Regions from separate parts of the Pseudoalteromonas sp. G5_S1_54_S4 genome, predicted to be linked through region 4. Evidence: predicted binding sites of a transcription regulator. Region 4 holds the regulator's gene; each other region holds the start of a gene.

Region 1 (3,020 bases), on a different contig from region 4:
ATTTACCTTTTTTATTAGCTGGTTAAATTCCACTTCACTGACGTTGTCTTTACTGGTGCGAATGGCGTTATAACTCAATAAACTGTCTATCATAGTACGTAGCCTCACCATCGATTGACTGATCAGCCCAAGTACCGCTTTTTGCTCGTTATTGATGGGGCCAACGATTTCATCGGCTAGTAATTCAGTGCCCTCAACCATAGAAGCCAAAGGGGTTTTTAATTCGTGAGTAACGTGGCGTAAAAATGTATCTTTTTGTTGTTCTAACATATGCAGCTGCGCTTGCACCCACTGCAACTTGTTACCTAACTCTATGAGTTCAGCCGACCCTTGCACCGATATTTTTTGCTGCCAATCTCCTTGGCCTAACTTATCAATCACTGAGGTTAAGCTTTTTAAGCGCCCGCTTATGCGCCACAAAAAACCGCCGCCAACAAGCAGCGTTAAAGGCGTAAGTGCAATCAACCAGTTTATAAAGGAAGCTTGTAAATTTGTGAGCTTAATTTGGTTTTGAGTGATTTTGGCTTCATTTTCCTCACGTAACCACAATGTTAGCTCCGCTAATATTTCGCTGATTGGCACAAATAATTCAGCTTGTTGACGCGCTTCAACCACAAGTTGAGTATGCGCCGTTTGCAAAGTATCCGTTAGCCGTTGCCATTGGTGTGTATTTGCTTGGTTATTTGAAAGCTGTTTTAGCTCATTGATGTTTTGCAATGATGATTGCCATTTATCTACGATTAGCTTATCGAGTGAGTCGCTCTTTAATACCCAGTTTTGTCTTGTTGCCCTTTCTAAACTATTAAGCTCTTGCTTAAGCACATTAAACGACTTAGTTACTTGGTAATTATTACTCACAATTTGCTGAGTGACCGCTAATTGCTTATTTAATACATTTAAAAACACAATAACCACTATAGATAAGGGCAACAGCGACAACAGCATGCTGATTACAAACTGGCCAATTAAATTGGGGCGCCAATTTATCAATGCTTTATATTTTTCAGCCATGACTGCGGGCATACAAAAGTCCTTTGCTATTTTTAAACGTTCTATTATTAAGCGCTCAACTTATACACTCGCTGAACCATCAAGGATAAAAACCCTGCTGTCTCTAAATAGCGACAAGTTAAGCAATTGATTTAAAAAATTTTAAACGCTTATAACTGCAAAATTGTTGCATAAAACACACAGTTACTTGTAAAAATTACGCACCAATCACCACAAAAAAACATAACTCACTGATTATTAATAAAAATAAATATTGGCATCATTTTTGTTACGAGAACATTAATATTAATCTAAAAAGAGCCAAGGAATGTTCAGAAACAATTTACAGAACGCTGCACTTATCGGTTTGTGCCTAACCAGTACTCATTTATTCGCTCTTGATGTAGATGCTGAATTTAATCGTTTAGACAAAGACAGTAATGGCACATTGAGTGAAGCTGAAGCAGGTGAAGATGCTTTATTACATGAGAACTTTGCACAGATAGACACCGATGAAAACGGGCTCATATCTCTAAACGAATTTAAGCTGTTTATAAAATAAAGGAGTACATTCATGAAACAACTAATTGGTGCTTTTTCGCTCCTATTTTTAGCTATTAGTGCCACCGCACTGGCATCGCCATTAAATGTACGTTTTATGCATTTAGATAAAAATATGGATGACCAAATATCGCTTGTTGAGGCAAGGCAAGATAAACAATTACTTAAGCAGTTTGCCGATTTAGACAAAGATAATAACGAGATGATTTCTAAAAAAGAATTCCAAAACTTTAAACCTTAAGTTTAGATTCAAGTTTAATCTATTAGTATAGAGTTAAAAGCACTTGCCATAATCCCTGAGGGAGTGTGTAAACGGATTTAATGTTGGGATTTAAATTATGGCAAGTGCTTTATTTCATTACTGCCAGCAATTAAAATATGCCTTGGAACGCCAACCATGAAAATACAGCTTCTCCTTATTGGTGCTTTACTATTTGTTAGCCATAGTGCATTTGCACTTGATGTAAAGCAACGCTTTGAACATCTAGACACCAACAACGACGGGTATTTAACCCATAGCGAGCTTGCTGCTCAGCCTCAGCTATTAGACTCATTTTCAAATTGGGATGAAAATCAAGACAACAGAATTTCTTTAACTGAGTTTAAAAACTATCTAACCACCAATTTATACTGAGTATTTAGATGAAACCTATCCGCCATATTATTTTGCTAACGCTTACTGTTGTTAGCTGCATGAGCTTTGCGACAAGCAGCTATATTGCCTCAGAATTTGAAAAACTTGACCGTAATCAAGATGGTTTTTTAACTCGTTCGGAAACTGCCAGTGATCCTGCTTTATGGTCACGCTTTGGCAGCTACGACCGTGACAAAGACGCACAATTGTCATTAAGCGAATATAGTTTGTACGCCAGTAAATAAATAGCTCCCTCAAATAAAGCCTAGTTAATTAGGCTTTATTTGAGAAGATTAAACAAATTCTTTCCTGTTAACACGCACCCTATCCTACCCTGAATTTGCTTGCTCTAGCTAAAAACTGGGCTTATTCGACTATTAATAAATTATGCTATTGGTATTCTAAATTTGAGTTTGCTACTGTGATAGTACAAATAATAACAACATACCTCTTATGCGACTCAATAAATTAATTAAACCGGTATTACTAGCAAGCCTCTGCGCCTTATCTAGTGTGGCAATTGCACAAACGAAAGTAATATATAATGCCAATGGCTACACCCCTTTATACAAAGGAAAAATGCGCCATGGCGAAGTAAATACATTTACAACCTTAGTCATAAAAGATGGCAAAGTTGTAAAAACAGGTCCTGACAGCTTAAAAAATAGCTTCCCGGGCGCAACCCTAATTGACGCCAATGGAAAAACCTTATTACCAGGGCTCATTGATGCCCACGGACACGTAATTGGCCTCGGTGAAAACTTGTCACAGCTGGATGTGCGCGGCGCAAAATCGGTAGATGAAATAACCGCTAAGCTCAACGAATTTGCCAAAG
Region 2 (3,020 bases), on a different contig from region 4:
GTTTCTAAGTTACGTACATCATTCATGGCATCAAAAATACGAAATACGTCTACGCCATTTTTGTGTGCGCGCTCAACAAACTTTTCAACAACATCATCAGCATAATGGCGATACCCCAATAAGTTTTGACCGCGAAGTAACATTTGCTGGGGTGTATTTGGCATCGCCTTTTTAAGCGCGCGAATACGCTCCCACGGATCTTCGCCTAAATAACGAATACATGAGTCAAAGGTAGCCCCACCCCAAGACTCTATAGACCAATAACCTGCGTCATCAATTTTTTTTGCAATAGGTAACATGTCGTCTAATCGCATGCGGGTAGCTAAGAGCGACTGATGTGCGTCACGAAGTACGAGTTCTGTTATTTTTAATTTAGCCATTGGTATGCTCCTCTAATTATTATTTGTTTTGTACTGAGCAATGGCAGCACTAATTGCAGCGATGTGCTCATTTGGCACACCTTGAGATTTAAAAGATGGTGTTCTCTGTGATACTTCAAGTTCTGGCTGAGAAAATTTGCTAGCCAGCTTAGACATAACTGTCACTGCACCAATCAATAAAGAAAGAAATACAAACACACCCACCATACCGGTTAGCATTAAATTGCCTGCAGTTGTGAGCAAAGCCCCTATATCCATAATTCTCCCCTGTTCAAAACTGAATACATAAAAAATCAGTTTATTTAAATAAATATTCACCAATAGTAACAAAAACTATTCTTTTGTCTACACATTGTAAATTGGTAAAACCAATTAATCTAAAAGTAACATATCACCAATAAGGTTAACACCACCTAAAATAGCTTATTTAACCTATATATATAGATGGTAAAAATGTTCGTTATAAACAAAGAATATATAAAAACCCTAATATTCTGTAAAAACACATAAAAATATACCTAATGAGCTAATCCACTAAAAACTGCCAAAGCAAATGTTAATTGGTCTTACCAAAGTAACGACTGTAAAAACTATTTATTATCTCATCAGACACCACTGTGAATAAGTTACAGATAAAACCGTAAAAATTACCAACCTAATATAAAGCTAAACTCAAAAAGATAAATTAAACCATTGATTTAAAACAAAATAAAATACTGGCACATTACTCGCTTATATAAAAACAACACTTTAACACTTAGATAAATCAAGGAGATGACAATGTTACGCTGGACAATTACATTTTTGGTGATCGCACTAATCGCAGCCGTTTTAGGATTTGGTGGTATTGCAGGAGCCGCAGCAGGAATTGCTAAGATCATATTTTTTATCTTTTTAGTTTTACTGGTTATTTCACTTGTCTCTGGCGCTTTACGTGGTAAAAGCCCCAGGTAGATAAGAAACAACGAACTTTTTAAATTTATATACAAGGAATTACATTATGAAATCATCAACACTTAAAGCAGCAGCTATTGGCCTATTCGCAAGTGCATTTATTATGGGTTGTGAAGACAATCATGCAGAAGAAGCCGGTGAACGCATCGACGAAGCCGTGACAGATGTTCAAAATAAAGTAGAAGATGCCTGTGAAGAAGTAAAAGAAGGTGTCAACGCTGAAGAAACAAATTGCTAATTCAGCCCCTTTTTAAAAAGCGACCATTTGGTCGCTTTTTTTTGTGTTTAGTATTAGTCGCCAAGTTGCTACCCATTAATTATAAACTCTGAACTATTAATTCTTTTTAAGCTGCGCATTTGCCACATAGCTTGCTAAAATGATAAAAAATAGCTTTTAAGTATAGATGCATGATATTTACGACAACCTATAAACTCGATAAACCTTACTTTTATGAATGCTTCGACCAATCGCTGCCTTATAGTAAGCGTGCACAACCTAAATACTTTTTATTGGCGCTACTTGTGATATTAGGGCTATTTGGCATTTATGGTTTAGGCGATCATTACCTTGGTACATTTTTGCTTATGTTAGCTTTACTTGAGTGCATTGCTTTTTATTATCGTCGTCCTTGGTGGGTAACAAGGCAAATGCTTAGCAGAGCATCTGGCTCTGAAGTCACTCTCACCTTCGACGAGGACGGAATAAAATCAACCAATCATTACAAGAATTACCAATTAGCTTGGCACGACATTAATAAAGTAATTACTACAGATTGCGGCCTATTGTTAAAAAGTAAAAGCGGTATGCAATACATTTCTAAGGCAATACTCGACGAAGAAACGATTGATTTTATAAACAAAAAAGCCACTCAATGAGTGGCTTTTACAAATGTCATAGTTATTAACTAGCACATTTTATACTATGTTAATTAAGCATTGCCCGGATTAGGGTTAGACTTTTCAGCTTGTATGCGCATGTAAATTTCTTCACGATGAACTGATACGTCTTTAGGTGCGTTAACACCGATACGAACTTGATTTCCTTTAACACCCAGAACAGTAACGGTTACTTCGTCACCAATCATCAGGGTCTCGCCTACTCTACGAGTTAGTATTAGCATTCTCTTGCTCCCATGTTCCAATAAAATTATAAGATTCCGCACACACATTTTAATTAAAATTAGACTAAAAAGTAAGTAAAAACTCTCAATCTATTCATTTTCTGTTAAAAATGTCTTATGTAATGCACGAACAGCCAGCTCGAGGTATTTTTCATCTATTAAAACTGAAATCTTTATCTCTGAGGTTGAAACAAACATCACATCAATATTCTCTTGTGCTAACGAATCAAAAAATAAACTCGCTACCCCAGAATGAGATGTCATCCCCATACCTACAGCTGACACTTTCGCCACATTAGTTAATCCGTCAATTGCCTGTGCGTCAAATTGCTGTTGCTCAGCCGTTAACAAATCAAGTGCGTTTAAATAATCATTTAAATGCACAGTAAAAGCATAGTCGACTTTTTCAACTTTATGATTAATTTGATTAATCATATCTATTTCGATGCCATTATCTGCAAAAAGTTTCAAAATTTTTGCAAGCGCTTTAGTGCCTTGCGGTACTCCATGTACCTTAATCAAACACTCGTCTCGATTAAATGCAATACCCGACACAACGTTACTC
Region 3 (3,020 bases), on a different contig from region 4:
TGCGTAAATGATATTACAGAGCGAGTAGGGCTACTCATTTCTGATGTAGAAATGCCAGAAATGGATGGTTACACGCTGACTGCAGAAATCAAAGCTAATCCTAAACTTGCGCCACTACATGTGATTTTACACACATCATTGAGTGGTGTTTTCAATCAAGCGATGATTGAAAAAGTAGGAGCAGATGATTTTATTGCAAAATTTAACCCAGACGAGCTTGCAACAGCCGTTAATAAATGGGTTCATCGTGATTAATAAACATAGGTGTTATTGATTTGACTAATAAAGATTTGCAGCAAAACGAATACGATCAATTTCGCTTATTTTTAGAACAACAGTGCGGTATTGTTTTAGGTGAAAATAAGCAGTATTTGGTAAAGAGCCGTTTGGCACCATTAATGTCTCGATTTAATGTTGAATCGTTGTCTGAATTGGTAAGTAAAACTCTCGGTGTGCATGAGCGCCAGTTGCGCGCAGCCGTTGTTGATGCCATGACAACCAATGAGACATTGTGGTTTAGAGATCAATATCCGTTTGAGTTACTTAAAACCAGATTATTCCCTGAGTTTAAAACGTTAAATAGGCCATTAAAAATATGGTCTGCGGCGAGCTCATCAGGACAAGAACCCTACTCAATAGCGATGTCGGTTGCTGAGTTTCAATCCAGCAGCCCTGGTGTTTTAAAAATGGGTGCACAAATAATTGGTACAGATATATCAAATACCATGCTTGATATGTGTAAACATGCTGAATATGATGCATTGGCATTGGCTCGCGGACTCTCTGCTGAACGTCGTAAAAAGTTTTTTAAAGACAGCGGCAATGGTATGGCACAAGTGGTTGATTCATTGAAAAAGCAAGTGAGCTTTAGGCATTTAAATTTGCTCGATTCGTACGCTTTAATGGGTAAGTTCGATATTATATTTTGCCGTAATGTTTTAATTTACTTTTCACCTGAGGTGAAAGCCAAAATAATTGCACAATTCTCTCAAGCACTTAACCCTAAGGGGTATTTATTTTTAGGTGCGTCGGAGTCTATGTCTGGTTTAAGTACTGACTTTGATATGGTGCGTTGTAACCCTGGTATCATTTATCAAAAGAAATGACCTTCATTAATATATTATCCCTCCTCTAAACGACGCCTATTGCGTCGTTTTTTGTTTTTATCATCACTATTTTCACTGCTGGCTCATTTATTGCTTTATCGGTACTGAGTCAATTTTTTGGAGGTAGTTATGGCTATCAGTTTTGATAAAGCATTAGGCGTGCATCCGCATGCGATGTTGATCCGTTCGCAAAGAGCAGAAATGCTCGCTACTAATATCGCAAATGCTGATACGCCCGGCTATAAAGCAAAAGATATCGACTTTGCCTCAGCATTAAAAACGGCAAAGTCCAACCAACTAAGCGGCAATACCATGGTAAGAACCAATGAAAAACACATTGCCGGTGGTACCCGTAGTGTAGGTAGTAATGAACTATTTCGTACGCCAAATCAAACAGATACAGGTGATGGCAACTCTGTTGATATACAAGTGGAACGGAACTTGTATACACAGAATGCTATGGAGTATCAGGCCAGTGTCCAGTTTCTTAATGGTAAATTTAAAGGCCTAAAAAAAGCCCTCGGTAGTCAAGGAGCCTAATTATGAGTTTATATAATGTGTTTGATATTGCTGGTTCAGGTATGAGCGCGCAAAACGTGCGATTAAATACCACGGCAAGTAATATCTCTAACGCCAATACAATTAGCTCTTCGCAAAATGAGACGTACCGAGCGCGACAACCTGTATTTGCTGCGGAGCTTACAAAAGCGTCAGCGTCAGCAAGCAACCCACAGGGCTCTGCCGTTGGTGTAAAAGTGTTAGGAGTGGTTGAAAGTAATAAACCACTACAAATCGAATATAACCCAAATCACCCGAGTGCGGATGAAAATGGATATATTTACAAACCCAACGTGAATGTTGTGGAGGAGATGGCAAATATGATTTCTGCTTCTCGCTCTTATCAGACAAATGTTCAAGTTGCTGATGCAGCTAAGCAAATGTTAAGTAAAACACTGCTGTTAGGTCAGCGGTAACTGAGGGTAGCTCATGAGTAACGATATTAGTACTTCTTCATCCTACATGGACTCTTTACGTTGGCAAGATAAGCAAGTGCCAAAAAAAGAAGAGAGTGATGCGTTAACCCAAGAAGATTTCTTTTCGTTGTTAACACAGCAGTTGTCATATCAAGATCCCAGCAAACCAGCTGATAACGATCAGATGATTGCACAAATGACAAACTTTACCATGGCTGAAGGGATCTCAAATTTAAACTCTAACTTTGAGTCTTTAGCCGCGTCGATGACATCAAATTCGGCATTGCAAGCATCAACACTGGTAGGCAAACAAGCTTTGTTGGAGTCGGATACACTGGAGCTTAATGAGTCGGGTGAATCAAGAGGTTCTGTTGTAGCTGAAAAGCCAGTCGATAGTTTAATGATCCGCATTGAAGATGCATCCGGGCAGTTGGTTAAAACTATAGATTTAGGCACTCAGCCTGCAGGAGCCATCCGTTTTGCATGGGATGGTAAAAATGAAGCGGGTGAACGGCTACCACCTGGTGAATACAACATCAAAGCAGAGGGTAGTACAAATGGGGAATTTTCAAGCCTCCCATTAGCTACATTCAAAAATATTGAAAGTGTTAATATTAACGGCTCAAGCGGCATTATTATTAATACTAAAGAAGGTGCGGTTAGGCTGACTGATGTCGCAGAAATCGCGTAATAGATTTTATGTATTTTTTAGCCAATAGGCTAAATATTTTTTAGGTTAGAGGTTAATTATGAGCTTCAATATTGCATTAACAGGCCTTGCTGCCGCACAAAAAGATTTAGATGTTACCGCCAATAACATTGCCAACGTAAATACCACGGGCTTTAAAGAGTCTCGCGCCGAGTTTGCTGATGTATACGCATCATCAGTATTTAGCGCCGGTAAAACAAAAAATGGTGATGGTGTGCAAACCACCATGGT
Region 4 (3,020 bases):
CGCGTTAGCAGCAAACCCTAAATTTATCCTTTTAGACGAACCCTTTGCGGGGGTTGATCCTATCTCAGTATTAGATATTAAAAAGATTATAGAGCATCTTAAAAACCGTGGCATTGGCGTACTTATTACAGACCATAACGTGCGCGAAACACTTGATGTTTGTGAAAAAGCCTACATAGTTTCTCATGGGGAGTTAATTGCATCAGGCACTCCTGAATACGTATTAAACGATAAAACAGTACGCGATGTTTATTTGGGCGAGCAGTTCAAGCTCTAATATGTGTGTTATTCCACTAAGCATCTGCTAAGATTAATCATACTTAGGTCTGTTGACCTTTCAAGGTTGAATTTGCAGCAGTCTGTTTGGTATTTAGGCAAGGCAGAGCCTATGTGGTGTGGTATTCCCCATAAATAGGCGATAACGCAGCATCAATGCCAAACAGGCGCAGCCCTTCGGGTTCTGCCTAGGGACGATTTACTCTTTGTTGCTCGGTTTTGACTTAGCCCACTAGGTTACAAACCTCGCGCCGCAATTAAACCGCCCCTAGTTTGAACAAATTTTAATCCGTAAAGGTCAACAGACCGTAATTTAAAAGGATTGTTAGAGATACATGAGGCAATCATTACAGCTGCGCATGGGCCAGCAACTTACAATGACTCCACAGTTGCAACAAGCAATTCGCTTATTGCAACTCAGTACATTGGATCTCCAGCAAGAAATTCAAGAAGCGCTCGATAGCAACCCCTTGCTTGAAGTTGAAGAACACGATTACAGCGAAGACACTGCAGGTAAAAACGAACAAAAAGCCGATAACGATGACTTAACGCTAAGTGCCTCAGCTGACGATAAACCTAGCGAGTATGAGCAAGATAGCGGCGAAGCAATGACCAAAGACACCATTAGCGATGATATGGCTATGGATGTTACTTGGGATGAATATATGAGCGCTGCGCCTGCCTCTTCATCGGGCCCAATGCCAGAAGATGAATCTATTTATCAAGGCTCTTCGACTGAAACGCTGCATGAGTATTTAATGTGGCAGCTTCAACTGACGCCGTTTAGTCCTACCGATGAAGCGATAGCTATTGCAATTGTAGAAGCTGTGGACGACTCAGGGATTCTAACCCTTAGCTGTGAAGAAATATTAGAAAGCTTTAACCAAGAAAACGACGGCGAAGATGAAGTTGAACTTGACGAAATAGAAGCGGTACTAAAGCGTATTCAACTATTTGATCCAGTGGGAATAGCCGCGCGTAGTTTACAAGAGTGCTTGTGTATTCAGCTAAATCAATTTGATAAAGACACACCTTTTTTAAACGAAACAAAAATGATCTTAACCGATCATATTGATTTACTTGCTGCACGTGACTATCGCACGTTGATGAAAAAAACAAAGCTTAAAGAAGATGAGCTTAAAGAAATCATGACGTTGATTCATACGCTCAGCCCAAAACCGGCAGACACTATTGTTAGAGAAGAGTCTGAATACGTTATTCCTGATGTGTCGGTTAAAAAAGTTAAAGGTCGTTGGGTAGTTGAATTAAACCCAGATAGCATGCCTAAGATCAGAGTAAATAGCCAATATGCAGCTATGTCGCGTACGGTTAAATCAAGTGGTGATAGCCAGTTTATTCGCTCGCACTTACAAGAGGCTAAATGGTTTATAAAAAGCTTAGAAAGTAGAAATGACACGCTACTTAAAGTAACCAACTGTATTGTGCAACAGCAACAGGCCTTTTTTGAACACGGTCCTGAGGCTATGAAGCCTATGGTGCTTAACGATGTGGCTGAAATGGTGGAAATGCACGAGTCGACTATATCGCGTGTTACTACGCAAAAATACATGCATACACCACGTGGCATTTTTGAGCTTAAATATTTCTTTTCAAGCCATGTAAGTACTGAAAATGGTGGCGAATGTTCATCAACAGCAATACGTGCATTAATTAAAAAATTAATCGCTGCAGAAAACTCAGCTAAACCATTGAGTGATAGTAAAATTGCAGATATATTGGCAGAGCAAGGAATTAAAGTAGCGAGGAGAACCATTGCAAAATATCGCGAATCTCTAGCTATTCCCCCGTCTAATCAACGTAAAAGTTTGATTTAAGGCGTACAACAAAGAGGAAAATGTTTATGCAACTGAATTTAACTGGTCGCCATGTAGATATTACCGACTCGCTTAGAGACTACGTAAATAGTAAATTTTCGAAGTTACAGAGGCACACTGATCACATAACGAATGTGCACGTTATTCTCGATGTAGAAAAACTAAACCAAAAAGCTGAAGCAACCGTTCATGTTAGTGGCGCTGAGATTTTTGCCTCTACTGAGCATCAAGATATGTATGCCGCTATAGACTCGCTCATTGACAAGCTAGATCGTCAAGTAATTAAACACAAAGAGAAACTTGCTCGACACTAACACTATGAAACTAAGCTCACTTATCTGTCAGGACTGCAGTAAAGCTGCGGTCCTTTTTAATAGTAAAAAAAGAATTTTAGAATTTATCAGTGAATTGGCTCACAATAAGCTGCCCTATTTAACACAACAAGATATTCTTAATGCATTAACTGCAAGAGAAAAGCTTGGAAGTACAGGCATTGGCCGAGGCATTGCTATTCCACATGGTCGCATGAGTGGTGCTCAAGAGCCCCTTGCTTTGATTTTAGTGAGCGAAACAGCTATTAATTTTGATGCGATTGATAACCGACCGGTTGACATTTTTGTCGCGTTAATTGTTCCCGATGGCGATAATCAGCAGCATTTGAAGACGCTAGCCACGATTGCTGATAAGCTCAATGATAAAGAATTTTGTAAACAGTTACGCGCCGCCAAATCGGATAGCGAACTGTATCAGGTTATCGTCAGTCAACCGTAGTAATAAAGAAAGGTGATAAATGGAATTAATAATTATAAGCGGTCGCTCAGGGTCAGGTAAATCTGTGGCGTTACGCGTTGTGGAAGACTTAGGCTATTATTGTGTAGACAATATTCCTCTTAATTTATTACCATCATT

What was found. Region 4 encodes sigma-54, which starts transcription at its own class of promoters, with help from an activator protein. Its sites were predicted from a motif close to GTTGGCACGNNNNTNGNNT; they were not measured.
Region 1: the regulator sigma-54 is predicted to act here: its motif matches at 1,264-1,282, upstream of ACTRWE_RS10950 (EF-hand domain-containing protein).
Region 2: the regulator sigma-54 is predicted to act here: its motif matches at 1,096-1,114, upstream of ACTRWE_RS12570 (DUF1328 domain-containing protein).
Region 3: the regulator sigma-54 is predicted to act here: its motif matches at 1,184-1,202, upstream of flgB (flagellar basal body rod protein FlgB).

What each region holds. Positions count from the first base shown of each region.
Region 1 covers NZ_JBQKUL010000025.1:33,979-36,998, reverse strand. Annotated here, with positions in the region: gene ACTRWE_RS10955 (HAMP domain-containing sensor histidine kinase) at 1-1,023, opposite strand, end outside; gene ACTRWE_RS10950 (EF-hand domain-containing protein) at 1,319-1,552, shown strand; gene ACTRWE_RS10945 (hypothetical protein) at 1,565-1,792, shown strand; gene ACTRWE_RS10940 (EF-hand domain-containing protein) at 1,949-2,185, shown strand; gene ACTRWE_RS10935 (EF-hand domain-containing protein) at 2,194-2,430, shown strand; gene ACTRWE_RS10930 (amidohydrolase) at 2,639-3,020, shown strand, end outside.
Region 2 covers NZ_JBQKUL010000031.1:39,611-42,630, reverse strand. Annotated here, with positions in the region: gene oadA (sodium-extruding oxaloacetate decarboxylase subunit alpha) at 1-380, opposite strand, end outside; gene ACTRWE_RS12575 (OadG family protein) at 393-638, opposite strand; gene ACTRWE_RS12570 (DUF1328 domain-containing protein) at 1,161-1,334, shown strand; gene ACTRWE_RS12565 (hypothetical protein) at 1,381-1,572, shown strand; gene ACTRWE_RS12560 (YcxB family protein) at 1,743-2,210, shown strand; gene csrA (carbon storage regulator CsrA) at 2,264-2,455, opposite strand; gene ACTRWE_RS12550 (aspartate kinase) at 2,546-3,020, opposite strand, start outside.
Region 3 covers NZ_JBQKUL010000008.1:90,902-93,921, forward strand. Annotated here, with positions in the region: gene ACTRWE_RS05505 (chemotaxis protein) at 1-255, shown strand, start outside; gene ACTRWE_RS05510 (CheR family methyltransferase) at 276-1,106, shown strand; gene flgB (flagellar basal body rod protein FlgB) at 1,236-1,646, shown strand; gene flgC (flagellar basal body rod protein FlgC) at 1,649-2,080, shown strand; gene ACTRWE_RS05525 (flagellar hook assembly protein FlgD) at 2,094-2,771, shown strand; gene flgE (flagellar hook protein FlgE) at 2,830-3,020, shown strand, end outside.
Region 4 covers NZ_JBQKUL010000048.1:13,598-16,617, reverse strand. Annotated here, with positions in the region: gene lptB (LPS export ABC transporter ATP-binding protein) at 1-277, shown strand, start outside; gene ACTRWE_RS15745 (RNA polymerase factor sigma-54) at 612-2,111, shown strand; gene hpf (ribosome hibernation promoting factor) at 2,138-2,425, shown strand; gene ptsN (PTS IIA-like nitrogen regulatory protein PtsN) at 2,430-2,882, shown strand; gene rapZ (RNase adapter RapZ) at 2,902-3,020, shown strand, end outside.